2 linked regions of the Thermogutta terrifontis genome follow. The protein of the gene in region 2 binds, or shares a complex with, the protein of the main gene of each other region. Links are inferred from orthologs where the notes say so. Each region holds a gene or a part of one and is shown on either strand. Other genes may lie near its edges.

Evidence for each region.
Region 1: the proteins of THTE_RS10875 (region 2) and THTE_RS17010 are in contact, whole or in part, in a solved structure (PDB 1A0O), measured with the Escherichia coli proteins. The link is inferred for Thermogutta terrifontis from one-to-one orthologs.

What each region holds. Positions count from the first base shown.
Region 1 is NZ_CP018477.1:4,586,426-4,597,210, forward strand. Bases 4,469-7,998 are described here. They hold THTE_RS17010 (chemotaxis protein CheA), read right to left. Parts: upstream 7,627-7,998; coding sequence 4,669-7,626; downstream 4,469-4,668. Other genes in these bases: THTE_RS17005 (chemotaxis protein CheC), read right to left, coding at 4,469-4,573. Also shown: THTE_RS16985 (sigma-70 family RNA polymerase sigma factor), read right to left, coding at 1-440; tRNA (adenosine(37)-N6)-dimethylallyltransferase MiaA, read right to left, coding at 572-1,534; THTE_RS16995 (cytochrome-c peroxidase), read left to right, coding at 1,925-3,325; THTE_RS17000 (chemotaxis protein CheD), read right to left, coding at 3,385-3,888; more of THTE_RS17005, read right to left, coding at 3,956-4,468; THTE_RS17015 (hypothetical protein), read right to left, coding at 8,187-10,785. UniProt on the Escherichia coli protein: Involved in the transmission of sensory signals from the chemoreceptors to the flagellar motors. CheA is autophosphorylated; it can transfer its phosphate group to either CheB or CheY.
Region 2 is NZ_CP018477.1:2,919,006-2,929,205, reverse strand. What follows is about bases 3,090-6,034. They hold THTE_RS10875 (response regulator), read right to left. Parts: upstream 4,774-6,034; coding sequence 4,405-4,773; downstream 3,090-4,404. Other genes in these bases: THTE_RS10870 (polysaccharide biosynthesis/export family protein), read right to left, coding at 5,079-6,034; THTE_RS10880 (sugar phosphate isomerase/epimerase family protein), read right to left, coding at 3,090-3,672. Outside these bases: THTE_RS10890 (sialidase family protein), read right to left, coding at 1-1,028; THTE_RS10885 (3-keto-disaccharide hydrolase), read right to left, coding at 1,702-2,691; more of THTE_RS10880, read right to left, coding at 2,752-3,089; more of THTE_RS10870, read right to left, coding at 6,035-7,424; THTE_RS10865 (PP2C family protein-serine/threonine phosphatase), read left to right, coding at 7,983-9,305; THTE_RS10855 (ParB/RepB/Spo0J family partition protein), read right to left, coding at 9,769-10,200. UniProt on the Escherichia coli protein: Involved in the transmission of sensory signals from the chemoreceptors to the flagellar motors.

The sequences.
Region 1 (10,785 bases), 1.7 Mb from region 2 along the record:
TGGAGGGCGTTTTCCACGAGCTCCCGGGTCTCTTTTCGCGCAAGGATTTCCTCAGGACTTTCCCGCCACTCGGCGATGGCCTGCGGTAATGGAAGACCGTTCTCTTCGTTCACGTGGGAACCGCCTTCCAGGGGGAGAGTGGCACGCACAGCCTGCCGTCTCAGGAGTGCCAGCGCGTGATTGGTGGCGATCCGCAGCAACCACGTGGAAAAGGCCGAGTCTCCGCGAAAATCATCCAGGTGCTCAAGCAGTGTCAGAAACGTCTGCTGAACGACCTCTTCGGCGTCATGAGGACGCGACACGATCCGCCGGGCGAGGGCGTAGATTCGGCGCTCGTACCGGTTCACCAAAGCCTCGAATGCGCTGAAGTCGCCCTTTCGGGCATCCTCCAGAAGCTGTTCGTCCGATAGTGACGGAGAGTTTTCTTCAGACAGGCTCATTCTTTTTTTCGCGCTTTTGACACGAGTCGCGGGGCAACCTCGGTTGTAATATCGCGGAATTGCCCCACCCTTGCAACGGCAGTTCGCCACCGCGGGAAGTCGGAAACCGACGCCGCCTGGCGAAACGCCGGTTACTCCGGCGAGAAAGCCGACCAGTATTCGCGGAGGATCCGCTTTGCCACCTCTTCAGGTCGAAAAGGTTCGCTCACCGGCACAAAGCGACACTCTTCAAGGTGCCGAAACCACGTGAGCTGGCGCTTGGCAAATTGACGCGTGCGGGTTTTGACCAGCTCCACGGTCTCCTCGTAAGAGTGTTTGCCCTCAAGATACTCCAGAACTTCCCGATAGCCCAGGGCTTGTCGGGCGGTATGGCTGAACGGCCGGCCCCTGCCCAGGAGGCTTTTCACCTCCTCCACGAGACCTTCAGCAAACATCTGGTTCACCCGCCGGTTGATCCGCTCATAAAGCGAGTCCCGGGGCCAATCGAGGACGAGCACACGGCCTTTTGCCACTTCTGACGGATGATCAAACTGCCGTTGCCAGTGACTGAGCGGCTGGCCGGTCTTTTCGTAAACCTCCAACGCCCGAATGATCCGCCGCAGGTCGTGGGGGTGGATTTTGCGGGCAGCGTCTGGATCCACGGAGATCAGCCTCGCGTGGAGCGACTCCGGCCCGTGGGCGTTGGCCCAGGCCCGCAATTGTTCGCGGAATTCCCAATCCGCGCCCGGCCCTTCAAACATGCCCCGCAGCAAGGCCTTTAAATACAAAGGCGTTCCCCCAACAAACAGGGCTCTCTGTTGCCGGGACCGGATGTCGGTGAGAGCCCGTTGAACATCGTCCAGGTACCGGGCAAGGCTGTAGTCCTCCCAGGGCTCGACCATGTCGATCAGGTGATGACGGACGCGGCTGCGTTCTGCTGCCGTGGGTTTGGCCGTTCCAATATCCATCCCTTTGTACACGGCCATCGAATCGAGGGAGACGATCTCCGCGCGAAGCTCCTCGGCCAGGCAAATCCCCACCGCGGTTTTACCCGAGGCGGTCGGACCGACCAGAAACAACGCGTCCTGAATATCCACGCGCTTTTCGTAAGGCATTTTCAGGCTTTCTTTCCCGACGGGAACAGCTTGGCAGAGGTGAGGCTCCGGGACGCTCTCCGATACCAGTAATTCTCACTGACATAAGCACGGCTGACGAGCGTCGGGGATCATTCGCCGGTCAGCCGGCCCACGCACGTCAAGACCCCAATTTGTAAAATTTTCTATCATGGCACCGACCCACTCTTGCATCGAGTCATGAACCGGCTAAACTGAGCGATGAATTTTAACTGACGAAATTCCGCATCGGATTGCGTCAGGCTTTCGAGAGTGTGGCAAGGCGGGCGGCGGATGTGGAAACGGCTTGTATCTTTTTGGAAACATCGCGGTGAAATGTCCGTTTGCCCGGTAGTCCGATGGCAAACTCTGGCTGGCAAGTGGAGGATGGTCATGCTGCAGAAAACACTTTCCCGATGGCTTGTGTGTTTGATCGCTGTCGCTTTCCTGACCGGTTGTCCAAAACCTGCCACTGAGCGCGGGCAAAAACCGGCCGCGCATACAACAGGGCCCGCCGCAAGCGAAGCCACGCCGAGTACGGCCGAGTCCGCGGCGCCCTCAACAACTGAGGCAGCTCCTCAACCCAGTGAGGCACAACCGGCCGAGCAACCGCAGCAGCCGGCACCCTCCGAGGAGGCGGCGAAGCCTGAGACTCAGGAGACAGCCCCAGCTCCGGCGCAGCAGGAGGCCATGCCCGCTCCGGAAATGACCTCCCCAGCAACCGAGAGCCAACCTGCGCAACCCGCCGCGCCGCAGGAATCGGCGGAAAAACCCAAGGAAGAGGCCCCAAGTCCTGCTGAGAAGCCCGCTGAATCCGCGCCCGCCGGAGCGCAGAGCGCAGCCCCTCAGGGAACTCCGTACGAAGTTAAAGTACCGCTGGGGCTTCCCCCTCTCCCCATTCCGGAAGACAATCCCATGACCGTGGAGAAAATCGAGCTGGGCAAGATGTTGTACTTTGATAAGCGCGTCAGTGCGGATGGCTCAGTCTCCTGCGCGACGTGCCACGATCCAAACATGGCCTGGGCGGAACACACGCCAACGAGCAAGGGCATCCACGGCCAGGTAGGCACCCGCAATGCCCCCACCGTTATCAATGCCGCCTATGCAACCTCGCAGTTCTGGGATGGTCGAGCGAAAACCCTCGAGGAGCAAGCGCTGGGACCGGTAGCCAATCCGATCGAGATGGGCCACACCATCGAGGGGATGGTGCAGACACTGGACGGGATTCCCCAGTATAAGGAGCTGTTTCAGAAAGTGTTCGGAACAGGGGTCACGCCGGAGAATTTCGCCAAGGCCATCGCCGCTTTTGAACGCACGGTGCTGAGCGGCAATTCACCGTATGACCGGTATCGGGCGGGTGATCAAAACGCCCTCACCGAGGCGCAGAAGCGCGGGCTTAAGGTGTTTGAAGAATCTGGCTGTGCGGACTGCCACACCCCACCCCTTTTCAGCAGCTATGAGTTCTACAACGCGGGTGTGGGCATGAACAAGGAAAAGCCGGACGAAGGCCGCAAGGCCGTCACGGGAAAGGATGAGGATTTCGGCAAGTTCCGTGTTCCCAGCCTGCGAGAGGTTGCCAACACGGCTCCGTATTTCCACGACGGCAGTGCCGCCACACTTGAGGAAGCGGTCGCCGTGATGGCGGCGGGTGGAATTGATAATCCCCACCGATCCGAGGAGTTCGACACCGTTCGAGAAGCCAAGATCACTCCCGAGCAACAGAAGGACCTTGTGGAGTTCCTGAAGGCCCTTTCCGGCGAATTTCCCAAAGTTGAGCCGCCCCAACTGCCGTAACCATCATTTTTCGCCGCAGTCCTGAACTCATCGCAGGAGCGGGTGCTGACACAGATCAATCAGATCACCTTCGCCTTCTCACCGGCAATCTCGATGAGCATTTCGCCGGTGCTGCAGGTGAAGGTGATTTTTCTTCCGTGAGTTCCTCCCACATCTTCGGCGGTAATGGGGATGCCCGCCATCTTCAAAATCTCCCGGATAGTCGCAACATTATCGTCTCCAATTTGCAGGGGGCCACCCACGCGGAACATGTTCGCGCCGCCTGCAATTTTCGCCACAAGTCCCGGTTTGGGGCAGCCCATTCTGGCGAGTTGCTCCAGCATGTAGGGAATCGCCGTATCGGCAAATTTTCCCGGCTGACCGTTCTGCCCATGTGATTTAGGAAGCACCACATGGGCAATGGCCGCCAGGCTCAGCCGGGGATGCCACAGGACAACCGCCACACACGATCCGAGAACCGATGTGAACTGGGTGGCACGATCACCTGTGGCGATCTGGCCCATCCCGACGTTGATCGCCTGTCCTTTGACGGGAATTGTTCCAGGATTTGCCAGACTGTGCATGGTTATTCCCTACCGTTATCTCAATGGGTGGTTTGTCTTCCTTGGGTGCCTGGGACGGTTTTTGAATTCAGTTCTTCGGTTTGATGGCGATGGCATTTTCCAGCATCCGACGGAATTCTGGAGATGGCACGAAAAGCACGTGCCAGTTCAGGGCCTCCCCTTCACGATGGAACCCGGTCCGACCAATGAGCGCCATATCCGATGCGGCAGCCTGCTCTACCAGGGCCTGCTGGATGACGCTGGCAAAATAATCGCGTACGAAATACGGCGGACTGGGGATGATGGCACGGCCGAGCAATCGGGTCAATGCGTTCATGTAGGCACATCCCAAGATGTTGCCTGTTTCCGTAAGCGCCGAAATCTCCAGTTCATCCCATTCGGGACTGGTGTTGCGAACGCGTCGGGTTAAAGTGGCCGCCAGTTGTCGAGCGTTATCCTCGTCGAAAGTGAGGATCAGCACGGTGCCCGGATCCGATTCGACCCCCAGGATCACCATGGTGAGGAGGTCATCGCCGAATCCGAGTTCGCTGGTCACTGAATGAAGCGGGATTTCCCGCACCTCATCGAGAGTCAGGGTGATCAATCCATCCGTCCACCGGCACATCGCCGCTGACGCATCATAAGTGGCAGCGGCAAAGAGGGGACGAAAGATTTCTGCTCGGTTGGTTGCAACGGTGCTGGTCATGAGTGTTCCTTTGACAGTTCACGCATGCTCATTAAAAAGGACACACGAGACACCGAACTCCGTTCCACCCCTTGTTCTCGAAGCCACGCACTCCTTCATGAATATGCCGCACTCCGACGTCCGATCATGCCCAAAAGGGCGGCCACGTCGAGAATGAGCGACACGCGGCCGTTCCCCAGAATGCTCGCCCCGGCAATACCCGGGATATTGCGATAGTTTTCAGCGATCGATTTGATGACGACATCCTCTTCGCCGAGGACCTCGTCCACCACCAGCCCGACTTCGTGCTCCTCGTCACCTAAAACAACCAGGGTTGTTTCTTCGCGGGAACCATCCCCGAAACACGACCCATAGCAGTGCGAGGCAAACACCTCTCCCAGCTCAATGACCGAAATGACGCGGTCCCTAATGCGGGCGGTTTTCATCCCGTGGACGGTCGTCAGGTTATCACGACGGGCGGCCACGATCTCACGCACTGCCTCGATGGGCATGGCGAAGACGTCACCGTCAATCCGCACCAGCAGGCTAGGCAAGATCGCCAGGGTGAGCGGTAACTTGATGGTGACCTTTGTTCCCACGCCCGGTTCACTCGCCAGTTCAATGGCACCGCTCAGTTCTTCGATCTTGGCTTTGACGATGTCCATGCCCATTCCGCGGCCGGAGACCTCCGTGACTTTCTCGGCGGTACTCAGGCCGGGCAGAAAAATGAGCTGGTAAATCTCCTCGCGAGACATTTTTTCTGCCTGGGCAGGACTGATGAGATTGCGATCGAGGGCTTTCTTGAGAATCCGATCGGCATCCAGCCCCTTCCCATCATCGCTCACTTCAATCACGATGGAGTTCCCACGATGGAAAGCGTTGAGCGTGATGGTTCCGACCGGCGGTTTGCCCAGCTTTGCCCGCACTTCTGGCGGCTCAATTCCGTGGTCCGCGGCATTGCGGACCAGATGGATGAGCGGATCGCCCAGTTCATCGATCATCCGTTTATCAAGCTCGGTTTTTTCTCCATTGATCACGAGCTGGATGTGTTTCCCATTCAGACGGGTCACATCGCGGACCACCCGTTTAAACCGATTGAAGAGTGGCCCGATGGGCACCATCCGCGTCTCCATCACCGCCCGTTGTATTCCATCCGTGACACGATCGAGCTGATGGACGGCCTCCATAAGCTGGTTGACAGCGACGCGGGCTTCGGCAACTGCTTCCAGTTCCTGGCTGAGCAGGTCCAGCTCTTTCTCCAGCCGATTCCAGGAAAGGCGGCTGAGACCTGCTGAATTGCGCGATGGCCCATCAACGTCTGACCAGGCGGCAAGCCTTTCCAGGGAGTCTTTCACGCCGCGCAGTATCTGAACAGCCCGATTACCGTGGAACCGCTGTTTGAGCTTTTCCGACAGTTCAGTCAGCCTTGCGCGTGTGATCACAAGCTGGCCGGCCAGGTTCATGAGCTGATCCAGACGCTCAATGTCCACGCGGAGTGTTTCCACACTCTTGGCCGATTCCGCGGTTTTCGCCTTGGTGTTTCCCTGGTCATCTGGATGGGTTGAAGAAATCGGCAGGCCCGTGTTCCCTTTTACTGCTGCCTGTGCTGCCCCGCCGCGCACAACCCCGTCTGATTTGCTGTTCCCAACTGCTGCATTGCCTGGAGAGACAACCCGTTCGGGAGTGAGTGGATGCAGTTTAATGCCCCGCACCCCTCCCACGCGGAGCACCTGGGTTACTTCCTCCAGGGATCTCTCGGTGGCGACGATGAACTCTACGGCAGGAAGGGTCTCGCGATCTTCCAGTTCGTCGACAGGAGGAATGTATTCCAGGACCTCGCCGATGTGGCAGAGTTTTTCGTGGAGCAGTTGGCCTTTCAGTCCACTCAACTGTAAACCGGGTTGCAGCTCGACGCGGCCGACAATGACCGCTCGATCGAATTCACGGGCTTTTTCCAGGAGTTGAGCCGGCGGCCATTGATTCGACGCGTTCTCCTCCGGTTGAGGCTGTCCAGAGCGCGCAACCTCGTTATTTTCCGGAGAATGGCGACTCACCTGTTCCGCCCGGTTTACCCCCTGCGCCACCACCTGCTGATAAGCCAGCAATGCTGCGGCAGCGGGCGTGAAATCTACCGTGGGAGCTGTTCCCTGGCGAAGCTGTTCCAGGAATTCACGAAGGCTATCCGTGGCCCTCAGCAGCCAATCGTTGAGCTCGGAGGTAAGACTCTTGCCCTGATCAAGCAGCATCTGAAGGACATCTTCCATCAGATGAGCCAGTTTCGAGGCCCGATGGAAACCGACCGAAGCTGCCGCTCCTTTGATCCGGTGGGCGGTGCAGAGAATGTTCTCCAATTCCTCGCGGGTGCCCCCACCTTCCACGGCCACCAGCGTCTCGCTCAACGAGTCGAGGCCCTGCTCCAACTCGTCAATGAAAAGGGCCAGATATTTCGAGTTAAGATCGGCCTCATCGGTCACCTGCTGGAATTCCGCGATAGCGCGGTCCAGAAACTCTTTTGGCACGGCCAACGAGAGAGGCCTTTCCTGTGGTGGCGATCCCTCCTCGGTGAGAACCTGTTGCACTCCCTGCACGGCGTGATCGAGAACCTGTTCCACATGCCTGGACAGGGATGACGCGCTGGCTCGTTCTCCCTCCAGAACGCGTATCATCGCCTCAACGACATCGGCCGCCTCAATCGGTTCAGGCGTCGGATCCTTGAGGGCTTCCACCATTGCCCGCAAGCGGTCGGCGGCCCGAAACATCAAGTCCACCACGTCGTGATCAAGCCGCAGCTCATTTTTCCGTGCCGCATCGAACAGATTCTCCAGCTTGTGTGTCAATTGATTGATATTGGTGAGATTAAGCATCGCCGACAGCCCTTTCAGGCTGTGGGCGGCGCGAAACATTTCATTCAGAGTTTCCACGTCAAACGTGGTGGCGTCGCTGGGTGGCCGCTGCCGCAACCACTCGTCGAGCGTCAACAAGTTCTCATTGAGGCGATCCAGAAGCTGAGTGGCTTCATCCAGGAAATCCCCCAGCATTTCCTGAAACATGTCATCGCTCAGGTAAGCATCCATGGTCACAGCTTCTCGTTGGCAGGTCGTTCAGGCGGGTGACAAATGCCAGCTACCTGGGTGGGAAAACTCGCGGCATGCCTCTCCGCGACCTCCCTGTTGGAAATTTCCTAAAATTGGCGATGGATTCCCATCGTATGGCGGGAATGCGAATCCTTCTCTTCAGAGAGGCGACCTCTCTTCATCTGGCTAAGAAAAGATAGGTCGCAAAAATGACATGGCAACTCGCGAAAGTGGGTTGTTCCGGTTCGAGCTTATGACGCGGGATTCCCGAACCAGGCGGTGAATCCCCGGTTATTCCCATGGATGGTGGATCGCCGGTTGCTCGCAGAGTCGATTTGTGCCACCGATCCGCCCCGACCCGGCTCAATCCGGATTTATGGCCTCTGCATCATTTTCAGAAAAAGGTGAATTAGCGACCGGCTGGCGCGGTTCACCCACCCTCAGGCGGAAACGCACCAAGGAGAACAATCAAAAGACAGTTCGATTTCGGGGCGGTTCGGGAAAAGCGTCTGTCTGATGCAATGGGTGCTGTCGCACCACCTGCGGCCAGCCCTGGACAATTATTCTTCCTGCAACCGGTGATGGACGACCGGCTGTCCCCATGAGAGAAAGCGCTCATCGTGCGTGACGAGGATGATTTGCCTTTCGGGATGTGCGTGGAGAAACTGTCGCAGATTTTCGCGTCGGTTCTCGTCCCACATGTGGAAACAATCGTCGAGAAGGAGCGGCAAAATGACCTCGCCTGCCAGACGATCGAGCACTGCCCAGCGGATGGCCAGCGCGAGCTGATCCCGCGTGCCCTGGCTCAATTTTTCCCACCCGAAGACCTCCTGGCCGTTCGGGTTTCCCGCAAAAATCCGAAAACCGACGACAAAATCCCCATCGACGCAGAACTCGCGATCCTGGCGTCCTGTCCAGTCGGCCATGAGTCTGTTGATCCCCTTTTGAAATGCTTCCCGATGGCGTGATGAATAAAGCTGGTAGGCCTCCCCAATCAATCGGGAAGCCTGGACAATCGCCCTGGCACGCATTTCCAACTGCTTCAACTGCTCGTCGATGGATGCCAATTCTTCCCGAGCCCGAGCCACGTTAACCATGTTCTGCCCTTCCCAGCGTGCAAGCTCCGTCTCCCGGTCGTTGCGTTGACGGCGAAGTTCTTCCAGAGTCTGCTCCAGCCTCGCCAGCTCTTCGTTGCGCTGGCCCACCTCACGCTCCAAATGGTCGGCCTCCCAGTTCCACGCATCTTCGGCCAGCGGACTTTCCCGCTTAAACTGGCCCAGCTCCGCGAGAAGGATGTGGAAATCCTCCTCAACCTTCTTCAGATTCTCTTCTAGTTCCTGCCCTGTTGAGACTCCCACGCTGCGGAGAAGCGTCTCCCTTTGCTGCTCGAGTGAACCATGCTTCTGTTCCCAGTGGAGAAATTCTTCCAGCAGTTTGAATCCCTGCGCGAGCTGTGCCTCTTCCAAGAGCCGCCCAGAACTGGTGCGTTCCTCCGGGGGAATACCGCAAAGCTCGAGAACTTCCTCCGGCACCGCAGCAAGCAGCAGACGGCCCCGCGCTTCTTCCAGACTTTGCTGCTCCCGAGAAAAATTTTCGCGAGCCTCCAGGAAAGCCTGGTAGCGTCCCAGTCCCCGATGGAGCTGCTTGAGATCCCGGGTACCCGCCCACGCTTCAATGCTGCTCGCCACTCGTTCCACGCTTTCCCGCACCTGACGCAACGCCTCTTCGCACTGTTCCACTTCCTGCTGGCGGAGAGTGTACTCTGCCGGCCAGCGTGTGGGTCGATAGACCCGGGAGATGCCCCATCCCGCGGCCACCGCCACAAGCAAACCCGCAACCACGCCCAACAGCACGTATCCGAGCAGACCCAAAATCCCTGCGACAACTCCGCCCCCGACGGCAGCCCCACCCAAAACCACTGGCCACTGGCGTCCGCGATCAATGACGGGCTGAACCCGCTGCCACTCCAACCGGGATTGCGCGAGCCGTTCTTCCGCCTTTTTCAGATGGTCAATCTCTTGTTGAAGACGTTCAATCTGCTGGGGTGCGTCTTCCGGCCAGTGGCAAACGTCGGCAAACCGTTCCCGGGGATTCGAAGAAGCCAGTCGGCGGGCTCTCTCGGCCACATCTCGGGCCAGGTCCCGGTAGCCCTGCAACTGTTCATACCACCGTTTTCGTGCTTCCGGGGTGGCCTTCCGCAAAAACACGGGAAACTGTTCTGCGGCTACCTGAAGCGTCGCTTCTTCCTGGAGGAGGCGCTGCCACTCGTCCTTTGCTTTTTTCAGGCGGTCCCGGGTCTCTGCTTTGAGGCGATGTTCCCGACGAAATTGGCGGACACGGTCCAGCACTTCCAGTTCCAGCTTCCGGTCCTGCCGGGTCTTTTCCTTTTCGCTGATCGATCGCGCCAGACCTTCAATCTCTTCACGGATACGCAGTCCCGTTTCGAGGTGCTGTTCCGCCTGACGAATGGCGTTTTCGAGCTCCTGCCGCTTTTGACGGAGTTCATCCAGTTCACCGGGAGTACGGGCATCGGCAGTGGCAAGCCCGGCCGCCCGCGATTCTCTGGTGATGTCCCGATGCCGTTTGAGGAGGAGGCCGAGGGCCTGGTCCTTGGTATTCTCTCCCGCACCGGCGATCAACGATTGAATGATTCTCCCCTGGCCGTCCGATTGTGGATCAAACGGAGGGCTCAGCATCGCCAGGCGGACGAACGCTTCGGCGGAAATGGAGGCAAAGTACTTCTGGGTCAGCGACGTCCACTGCTCGGCATCAGCGGTTCGTCCGCGCCGCCGGTGACGAGATAGGTGGAGAGGCCTCCAGCCTTCTTCTGCCCTGGTTTGAAGTTCCACGCGGTGGGTGTGGAAATCGCGCTCCACACGAAACTCACCGTCACAGGTAGCGGAGGCGCTTTCTCGATCTTTGTTAATCGGGATCCGCGCGTATTCCAACGCTGCCTGATACGGTCCCTCGGCCACATACCAGTTACGGTCGGGTGGATCGTAATCCCAGAGAATCGCCGCCACGAGACGAAGCAGGGTGGTTTTGCCTGTTTCGTTCGGGCCACAGTACACACACAGGCCCTGCCTCGAGAACTCGAACCGATGCCGCCCCCGCCAGGGACCACAATTGACCACCTCCAGCGCCGTTAAGACAACCCGC
Region 2 (10,200 bases):
GGCCAGCTTTGGCAGGAATCAGCGCTCACGCGGACGGTCAGTTTCTTTCGCTCCCTAGCGTCGGCCGGGTTGCTGAAAGCGATCAGTGGCTGCCCGTCGAATGAAAGGCCCTCGATCCTTCGGATGCTTGCCTGGCATACCGGTTCCACGAGTGTGGTGTCATACCTGACGGCCGACCATGTGAGCCCACCATCGTGGCTTTCGGCGACGGCACGGCATGGGAATTTTCGGTTGTAGTTTCGCATGTTGAGGAGCAGGCGGCCATCGGCCAGCTCGACCACCTCACATTCGTTGGTCTGCGGGCCGACCGAGCCACCCAGATGCCATGTCTGGCCGTGGTCGTCGCTGTATAGAACGTGCGACCCCCAATTGCCAGCATCATCAATGTGATCGCACGGAATGATTAAACGACCTGACCGGGTTTGGATGCCGCATCCCGGCCCGGTGGCGTACCACGTCCAATTCTTCAGTTTGACTCTTTCGGTCATGTCGATCGGGGAGCTCCACGTTCGGCCGTGATCAGTACTGCAGGTGAGCCACACCGTTCGTGTGCCACGACTTTTTCTGGCCACGATTTCCGGCTCGCGGTCCTCGCCCAGATTGTGCGTCATCCAGAGCCAGATGATACCAGTTTGGCGATCGAGAACAGGGCAGGGATTGCCGCAGGTATTGGGACCGTCGTCCCAGACGATAGACTGGCGGGTCCAGGCTTTCTCAGTGGGGTCCCATCGTTTCACCAGAAGATCGATGTCCCCCGAGTCACCACGGCCGTGTTTGCGACCCTCGCAGAATGCGAGAAGGGAGCCATCCGCGGCCACGATGAGGGAAGGGATTCGGTATGTGTGGTAGCCCTCTTCGCCGGAAATGTACACATCTTCCTGGTCGGCAAGCTCGAGGGTGACTGTTCCATCCCCGGGGGTGTTCTCTCCCCGCAGCATTTGATTTGATTCGAAGCTCGACGCGGCGAGCAGAAAGCAGCACACCCAACCCACTCGAAGCAATCGAGCTCGTTCCCACACCGTATCCATTCAAGTTTCCCTCTCGGATTAATCGGGCAAGGGCCGGAGTCCTGGCCCTCGGGCCGTTATGGAAAATGTTTCCTGGTTTACGGATCGGCTCCAATGCTCTCGTTCAGGCCCGAACCGCAAGTGGCAACCCTTTCTAACGCCGCCGTTTCTGCCCGCATTTTGAGAACTCTCTTTTCGGAATGCAAGCCGGACGGGATGCGCAGTGTCGAAGCTGAGGCGGAAGGACTGGCTTAACACAGGTAAAAACAAAAACCGCCGCAACCCAGGAAAAGGGTTCCGGCGGTTTTGTTCAATCAAACCCCCCGCGATATTGCGACTGGATGCGTCGCTGCGAGACGAACGAGGGTCAGGCGTGCACTTGCACAAGCCGGGAAAGCGACCCTGGTTCACGCGTAAGGGTTGGCACCTCCGTCGGAATATGCGACGGGAGGTTTGATCATTGTCTCGTGTTTATCAAGGCTACCGATGCATTATATCGGCCGGACCTGTCTGAAACTCAACTCTTCTGTGTCCTGTTTCTTAGACGTCCGGTCCCGCTGCAGTCGGCAGCCGTGCCTCGTAAGCAACTCAATTTTAGCTTACAGGCCGGGCTGGGAACAGGCCGGAAAATCCCGGTTTTTTGCGTGATTTTCCTGCCAGGATCGGAACGCCGTTTGCATGCCCAAGGGCCAGCTCAGTCCTTCGGAACCAGCCAGATGTTTCGGTAAACGACCCGGTTGCCATGGGCCTGCAGATGGATGGGACGCGGGGGCGGGCCCTCCGGCTGACGTCCCGGCGTGGCTCCCGGCAACTCCAGATTGTCGTGAATCACGACGCCATTGTGACGCACGGTGATCCGCGCATTGGCCACCTTCTTACCATCCTCATACTTGGGCGGAGTGAAATCGATGTCGTATGTTTGCCAGACCAGCGGCGGCAGGCACATGTTGACATCCGGGGCCTTCACCTTGTAAATGCCGCCACACTCGTTGTCCTCGCCGGTCAGTCCGAAGGAGTCCAGAACCTGGACCTCATAGCAGTCATGGAGATAGACACCGCTGTTGGAGCGCGCCTGGCCGAGCGCCTTGGGCATCCAAGACAATCGAAATTCCAGGTGGAGATGATAGGCACCGAACTTTTCCTTGGTTGTCACCCCGGAAAGCAGGCTGCCATCGGGAAGAACGGTCCCATTATCGAAGGCGTCGGCATTTTTGCCGTCGAAGAGGACCACCGCGCCCTCCGGGGGTTTTGCCCCCAGCGTCGGGCTTTTGCGTTCCACGCGGCGGAGTTTCACCTCCCCGTGACCGTGCTTCAGCGTGAGAACGCCATCGGCGATCGTTCCCTCATAACCCTCGCCGCGGAGAGTCACCTCACCGTCCTGCCGCGTGGCTTCACCACGCAGTCGCGGCTTGGAGCGGTCCCATCCTTCGCCGGGCAACCCGCCGACGAGCACGTACATCTCAAACTTTCCGTCACCGCGTGCGATGACCTGGGCTCCCAGCTTCCCTTCACCGCCGGTCGGCAGGGCACCTTCGCCCAGATATTCTCCCTGAATGTGGAAGTCGGGATCCTGGGCGGCAACTGCCGGATCGATAATCTCGTTTCTGGCACGTCGTTCTTCTGCCACCGCCAGGTAACTCAGCGCCAAGATGGCCACGGCAAAGCCAAGCAGATGTCGTTTCATGGAAGCGCCTCCTCATCAAGTGGTACAACGACCGTGAATCGTGTGCCAACGTGTTATGTGTTACGCCTGACCCGGCAAAGTTGCCTTTTCCCACTGATCGCGCAGGAACGCCAGGGCCTTGGGGATTTCCACCTCCCGATCGCCCTGCACACCGCACTCGAAACTGCAGTAATCTTTGTAACCCACCCATTTCAGCCCCCGGAAACCGTCGATGAAGGATCGCTCGTCCTGACCGGGCAGAACACGTTTCCGCGACGCGAGATGGACATGGTGGAGCCAGGGGCCTCCCGCAACGAAAGCCGCGAAATCACTCGGCTCCTCGATGTACATGTGGTAGAAGTCCCCCATCAGGCAGATCCCCGGGCTGTTCACATCGCGACAGATCGCCGCGGCATCGGCAACCTGACGGAGGAAAAATGCCTCACCGCGATTGAGCGGCTCCAGGAGCACCCGGCTTTTCACGCTGACCGCATACTCGCCGATTCCCGGCAAGATATCCAGGAGCACCTTTCGGATTTCCTGATTGGTCAGCTTTGTCTGGCCATTAAAGGCAGGGACAAAGATGACACCGGTGGACTGTAGTTCTCCCGCAGCGGCCAGGACCTCCTTGATCTGTTGAATTCCTTGCTCGCGGCGTGCGGGATCCTCGGAGACCAGCGCCCCGCCTGCCGATCCCCAGCACACCGCGCTGATCTTCAACCCGGCGTTGGCTGCGGCTTTGGCATACATCTCCACCTTGCCGACGACATCTCCCGGCAGTTCCACAGCATCAAAGCCCCATTTCTTCATTTTGTCCAACTTTTCTTCGAGGCTTTTGCCCGGAATGACGCCTAACTGGCTAGAAAATTTCAGCTCCGCCCCTGGCTGGGGAAGGGAGAACTCCCCTGGCGCTGCGAGGACGGCCGATCCACCGGCCAGCCCCCAACCCGCGGAAACTGCCACACCAGCAGCAGACATCAAAAACTCTCGCCGTTGCAACATGGTGTTTCCTCCTTGTGGTAAGGATTGAGCATCACGAAGGTAATTCGGGCCACAAGAGCCCTCAAAGCAATGATTTTCTCTACACGAGAGGGAGAGTGTCAACAAGCCGCGTATCTGAACATCCCCAGTTGCCGTTTGGAGCTGGGAGAGGCCAAAAGCTGAACGCGTTGGAGGAGCGATTCACGAATTATCGCTACGGGAATCCGGTCCATTCGGCGGCGCCGGATGCTTTGCAGATCCCTTCGGAGGGGCACGCTTGTCGTGCCCGTTGCGAACGAAAGGATGATCCAATGTTAAACGGCGGACGTGACAAGCACGTCCCTCCGGAGTGGCGGGGCCGTTGATGGATCGCCCAACGAGACGTTGCACTGGTGGCACGTCACGTTCTCGCAACGGTGTGGATGGGTCAACCGACCCCGTTGAGAAGCGGTCGCACCATCGTAGAGATCCACCCCGAGGGTGGCACCGCTTTTAGGGGACAAATCGATTTTGCGGAGTTTTTCAAGTGGAGGGGTCTCTCTGCCGATAAGAAAGGATGTCCGGGTCACGCAACAGACCGGTCGAGCCGCGAGCGCGGGTCGCGGTAACGGAACCGGTGGACCAGGCCAAACTCGGACCACACATGATGTGCCCAGGGGGGAAGCAGCCCGGGATAGTCAAGCCATATCCCGGGCTGTTCATTTTTGTCGCGGTCGCCAACCGAGGATTTCACGTTCAGCGGAGTTTAGCCCCTCAGCACGCGCAGCCGTGTTTTTCCAGTTTTTCACGAAGTGTGTCGGCGGTGAAAGGCTTCACCAGGTAATCCGAAACACCGGCCTGGATCGCCTGGAGAACCCGGCTCTTTTCCGCTTCGGTCGTAACCATGATGATCGGAACGTTGGGGTCTTGTGCCCGAATGGCCTGAATGACCTCCAGTCCCGATCGGCCGGGCATGTTCCAGTCGGTGAGCACGAGGCTGTACTCCCCGGGCTTAAAGAGGGCAATCGCCTCGTTCCCGTCGGCAGCCTCCACAGCCTCCTGAACGCCCACCGCCTGAAGTGAGCGAATGATGATCTTCCGCATGGTGCTGGAATCGTCCGCCACCAAAACTTTAGCTCCCATGGTTCCTCCTCTGCGCGATCAGAATGTTTGGAAATAGATTGACCCTCGACAAGTCAGTCCTAAGACGAGTCTGTGCTTCAGTTCGGGTGTTCCCACCCGGCGATGCCCAGGGGTCGATCAATTCCCATTAAATTGCAACGACCTGGGCGTTGTCCCGTTTGCCAAAATCTAGGTTACGCTCGTCGATTGTCAAGAAAGACGAGCCCGCAACCCTGGCAGGATGGCTGAAGGTCGGCGCAAAGGGCCTCGGCCGTCCCCTTGCCACACGCGGCATGGTGCCCGCAGCGGGGATTCAGCCCTTTCGATCAGATCGTGCTCAGTTTGGAAAAGTTGATTGTTGCGGAGAGCGGGAATACTCCATAAATGCCACGTGTGAAGACAAGTTCGATAAAATCGTCCGCCCTCTGGATGAAACTCTTCGGCAGAATGACCACGTCGGAATCCGATAGCCAAATTTCGTCGCAGGGTGTGGCCTTGTTCCCGTGCAGGGCCGCTTCCAGATTGAGCATCGTTGCCATCAAGCGCCAGTCTTCACCTCGGCGGAAGACCACAATCTGGCGCAGATTCGCTCCTGGTTTCCAACCTCCCGCCATGCTGATGGCCTGGATCACCGTGGTTGGGCCGGTCAGCTCAAATCGCCCGGGATTGGCTACTTCTCCCAGCACATAGATGTACCGCGGCGCCCGCTGGACGAGGATCGGGATGGCCTCGATTCCCTCCACTTCCTGACGATAGAGCTCGTTCAGTTCGAGCTGAAGCTCGCGCAGCGTCAGCCCCTGCGCGCGAACTGATCCCAGGACGGGAAGCGAAATTGTGCCCTCCGGGGTGATACGCACCTTTTGGGCTTGACCTCCCTCTCCGTTGCGACGGTCCACCGTAGCCCGCAAGTCTTCCAATTTACTGTTGACCAGGATTGGCGTTACCGTGATGGACGGCACCCGATAGTACCGGCGGTAAAGCTCTTCCAGCCGCTGCTGCAACTGAGTGACCGTAAATCCTGTTGCTTTAACCTGCCCCAACAGAAGAAGCGTGATCGTGCCGTCCGGTTGGATGAGGACATCCCGATTCAGGGTCGGATCGGTGGCCGACTCAACGCGTATCTGATCCCCGACATTGAGCCGGTAGGGTTTTAAAGTAGCCTCCCGGGTGATTCGGTAGACGATTTCCAGTTCGTCGTCCACCCGCAACCGATATTCTGGGACATGCGGAGAACGGGCAAGGCCCACATACTCGCCCTGAGCATACCGTTCCCACGCAATCAGCCGAGCGCGCTCCCATCCTCCCCAATGTCTGGGATCACAGGTGGACCCATCGACGGCACATCGGGGACATGGCGATGCCGAACTGGGTGTCCAGGTTTCCGACTGGGACAACGTATTGGCAAGAGTTGTAGAGTCTGGCACCGGTTGCAGGACAGGTCCGGAGAGGGAGGTACTTTCGGATTCTGCCGGGTCAGTCCGTGCCGCGGAATTCACGACAGGGGCGGCCGACCAGTTCACCTGTTCTGTCGGTAGTTCGCGACTCTCGGCCGGGCTGCTGAAGATGCCCCAACCGAACAAACCTCGGCCGGAATTGTTCTGCTCCCTCAAGGATGATGACCTCAGAAATTGCGAGGGCCGATCAGCCTTTTGCACTGCATCCGGGGTCACCCACACGACGGGGGGTGTATCGGTTGCGGTTGGCCACTGAAGCCGGGCGGTGTCACCACTTGATTTTGAAGAATACCCGGGGGAGGCGTCACTGATACCGAGCTTCTGTCGTACTTTAGCCAGATTTGATAGCACGGTTTGATCCCCCCGAATTCGCGCCGCATACGTCAGAGCTTGATAGGCTTCCACCCAGCGGTTGCCACGGGCAAAAAGGACACCGAGATCGTTCGCCGCCATGTAGTTTTCAGGGCAAACTAGAATCGCTGCCTGGAGAAACACGACCGCCTGGGCCAGCGGTTCGCGGACACCGGGCTGTGGGGCTTCGGCCATTGCCATGTACAGTTTTCCCAGGCCGCGCAGGGCCATCGACCCCGCAACTTCGCGTCCTTGGGACTGGGCAAAAAGATCCTGGGCATAGGCCAGGTAACAGCGATAAGCATCGAGCGCCGTCAACTGGATGAACGTTTGATCCTTCAGGAGAGGAGTTTCGTGCCGTGCAATAATCTCAGCCGGGGCGGTGTTACCGATCACGGCGTTGGATGAGCCCAGAAAGTCTTCTGCTTCCGAGAGGGCCGTCCAAGCCCGTGCCAGGGCGCTGGCATGTCGGGATGTCCCCTCTTCAGCATCCAGCCCCTGGGCAATCAGCATAAGGGCCGCGCGAAACTGTGCCCGGGCGGCGAAGTAAGCGCCTCGTCCGGCTAGGTCGTACCCCTTCTCAGTCAGAGAGTCGGCCTGTTGAGCGATTAGCTCCAGTTTGGCCGAGCGGCGAAGGCCAAGCACTTCCAAAGGGAGGGGAGCTGGTGCCTGCACGCGGGCAGACGCGATCCGAATGGAGTCCTTCTCATCCGAAATGTTTTTTGTTTCGTTGAAAGAGACGGACGGCAGCCGGGAGATTTGATCGGCAGCATGGAGGTTTCCCCCCAATGCGAGAATTGATCCGACGAGAAGGAGCCCACCTAGAACTCGTTTTTGCCAAGGATGTTGCGAAAATCGTAGGGACATGCAACTCGTGCCTCCTTGCACCGTCCTGTGGCTTGCTAAAGCGCCACCGTACCGCACGCTAAAAGCGCAATCGGCCACAGAAAAGAATTTTCTCTTTCAATCCGGACATAAATGCACTTCTGCGATTATCGCTACGACCAACACACCACAGCGCAGCCGTTATTGCCGTTGTTGCCGTTACTGCCGTTTATACTATCATTTGAGATCAAATCCATCCGGCGGAAGCGGACGCGTGCCCAATCATATGCACAGACAGGGCACGTATGGCTGGCGGCGTCAGACTTGAGGAAACCTCGCGTTATGACGGTCCACTTTTGTTCCACGGTGCGGGTCGGGTTGGAATTACTGTGTCAGACGGACTACAATGACGCGGAGGGCCAGGGAATTTGCGAAAGCTAGAAGAGTGTGCAATTTGGGGGAGGGGATTGTCCCGGACTGTCGATAAGTAAATGCGGGGGGACGCCTCTTTGTCGTCGTTCAACCGGCAGCGATGGAAACCGCTCGCACGAATTGATAAAGCGTCAATCCCGGGCCCAAACGCAGGGGGCCGCGAAGTGAATGATCAGTAGTCTGACGCAAACGAGTTGGAAGGACTGTCTTGAGGTGGCGGCCAAAAGCGATATTGGCTTGCGCCGCTACAACAATCAAGACGCCCACGCCGAAGATCTTGCCGGCAGTCAGCAGGCTTTTTTAGACCGCGGACATCTTTTCCTGGTGGCTGATGGCATGGGCGCCCACGCTGCCGGGGAGACGGCCAGCAAAAAGGCGGCAGAGGTTATTCCCCTTGCTTACCGAAAGCTCCGCGATCTGCCGCCGCCGGAAGCCCTCCGAGAGGCCGTGCGGGAAGCTAACCAGGAAATTTTTCAGTGTGCCCAGGCCAATGAGAATTTTCGGGGGATGGGGACCACGGTGAGTGCGCTGGCGGTCCTGCCTTCCGGGGCATGGATCGCGCAAGTGGGGGATAGTCGCGTCTACCGCTGCCGGGGGGATGTCATCGAGCAACTTTCGCAGGACCACAGCCTTGCGTGGGAGCTGAGACGGCTTCCTGAGGACATTCGACCTCAGTACGTCCCCAAGAATATCATCACCCGATCACTGGGCCCCCAGATGGACGTGGAAGTGGACCTTGAAGGGCCTTTCCCCGTTCAGCCTGGCGATATTTTTGTCCTGTGCACCGACGGGCTTTCCGGACAGGTGTCGGATGAGGAGATTGGACAGATTGTCCGCGCCCTTCCCCCGGCGGAAGCTGTGGAGACTCTCGTCAACCTGGCGAACCTGCGTGGCGGTCCCGACAATATCACCGTCACCGTGGTGCGTGTGAAGGCGACGGCCCATTGTGCCAGTTCGGGAGATGCCACGGGGGACGCTGTGTTCCCGGCACGGAGTCGGTGGATTCGGCTGGCCGGTTACCTCTGTATCGCGGTGGGCATTATCGGTTTTGCGGTGGCCCTTTTTGGAGTGGCGCAACTGAAGCTACTTGCGCACCCATCTGTATGGGGGATTTTGATTTTGCCGCTTGTCGCCTTGTTTTTCGGTTTTTACCTTTTATCACATCCCGCACAGACCGACGGGCCAGTGCTGCGACTCGGCAATCCCTCTGCTCCCTACAGCACCGCGAACTGTGCTTTCCGCCGCGAAACGCTGGAAAATCTTCTGCAGATTCTGGCCGAGCTGGAGGATGCGGCACGCCAGGAAAACTGGGACATTGACTGGTCCCTACTTGAGAAGCTGCGGACGTCCGCCGTAGCCGCCCGAGATGACCGATTGGGAGAGGCAATTGCCGACGCGTGTCGGGCGATCAACCATGTGATGACTCGCGCCCGACAACAGAGACGACAGACTCACCCAGCGCCAAACGACCCCTTTTTCCGTCAGCTATGAATTGGAGGACGCCGCCTCATGCGGCGGACTGCCCATATAATCGGGGCGGCCGGATTCGAACCGGCGACCCTCTGCTCCCAAAGCAGATGCGCTAGCCAGGCTGCGCTACGCCCCGCGCCACAGGGCATGCCGCGATGCGTGGTCACACCCCTGCGGTATTCTTTCGTCTTGTTTTATCTTACCCCCGCCGATCCCGAATGTTAAGAGAGGATCGCGGCACTTCTCCACAAGGGACCGGCGTCCGCGAAGCAATGACAATGCCCGCGTCAGAATGAGGCCTAATGCCTGTTCCGCGTCACGGCGGGCGAGTCTCCGCCAAGACCGTCGGAAGTTGCTTTGCATATCTTTCCAGATCACGCATCGGCTTCCATGCTCAATGGCCGCTGACGCGTTGACATGCAGACGACTTTATCGACGCGAACTCGGTTACTGTCGCCCGCGCGGCCTTCAAACGGTGCGGGGCTCACATTCCCGCGGCCTGGGGGAACTCACCCCCGCAGATCCGTTCGCGCAGGCGTTCAAACTCTTCGTGATTCCTGAAATGGACAATGAGCTTGCCGCGTCCCCGACCGTTGTGCGTCAGGGACACACGAAGCCCAAGCGCGGCACGGAACTCCTGCTCCAGTAAAGCCATGTGATCATCTGCTGGAGCAGGATTTTGTCCTGACTCGGGCCGGATGATCTTCAGTTGAGTTCCCCCATCCTGTTGCCGCTGCTGGACCTCTGCTTCCACCCGCCGCACACTCCATCCTTCTTCGATTATTCGGCGGCAGAGAGCGATTTGCTCCTCTTCCGATTCCAGTCCGAGCAAGGCGCGGGCGTGGCCCTGGGTGATGCGTCCTTCCCGCAGGGCCTGCTGCACCTCCGAAGGTAGGTCGAGGAGGCGGATGAAATT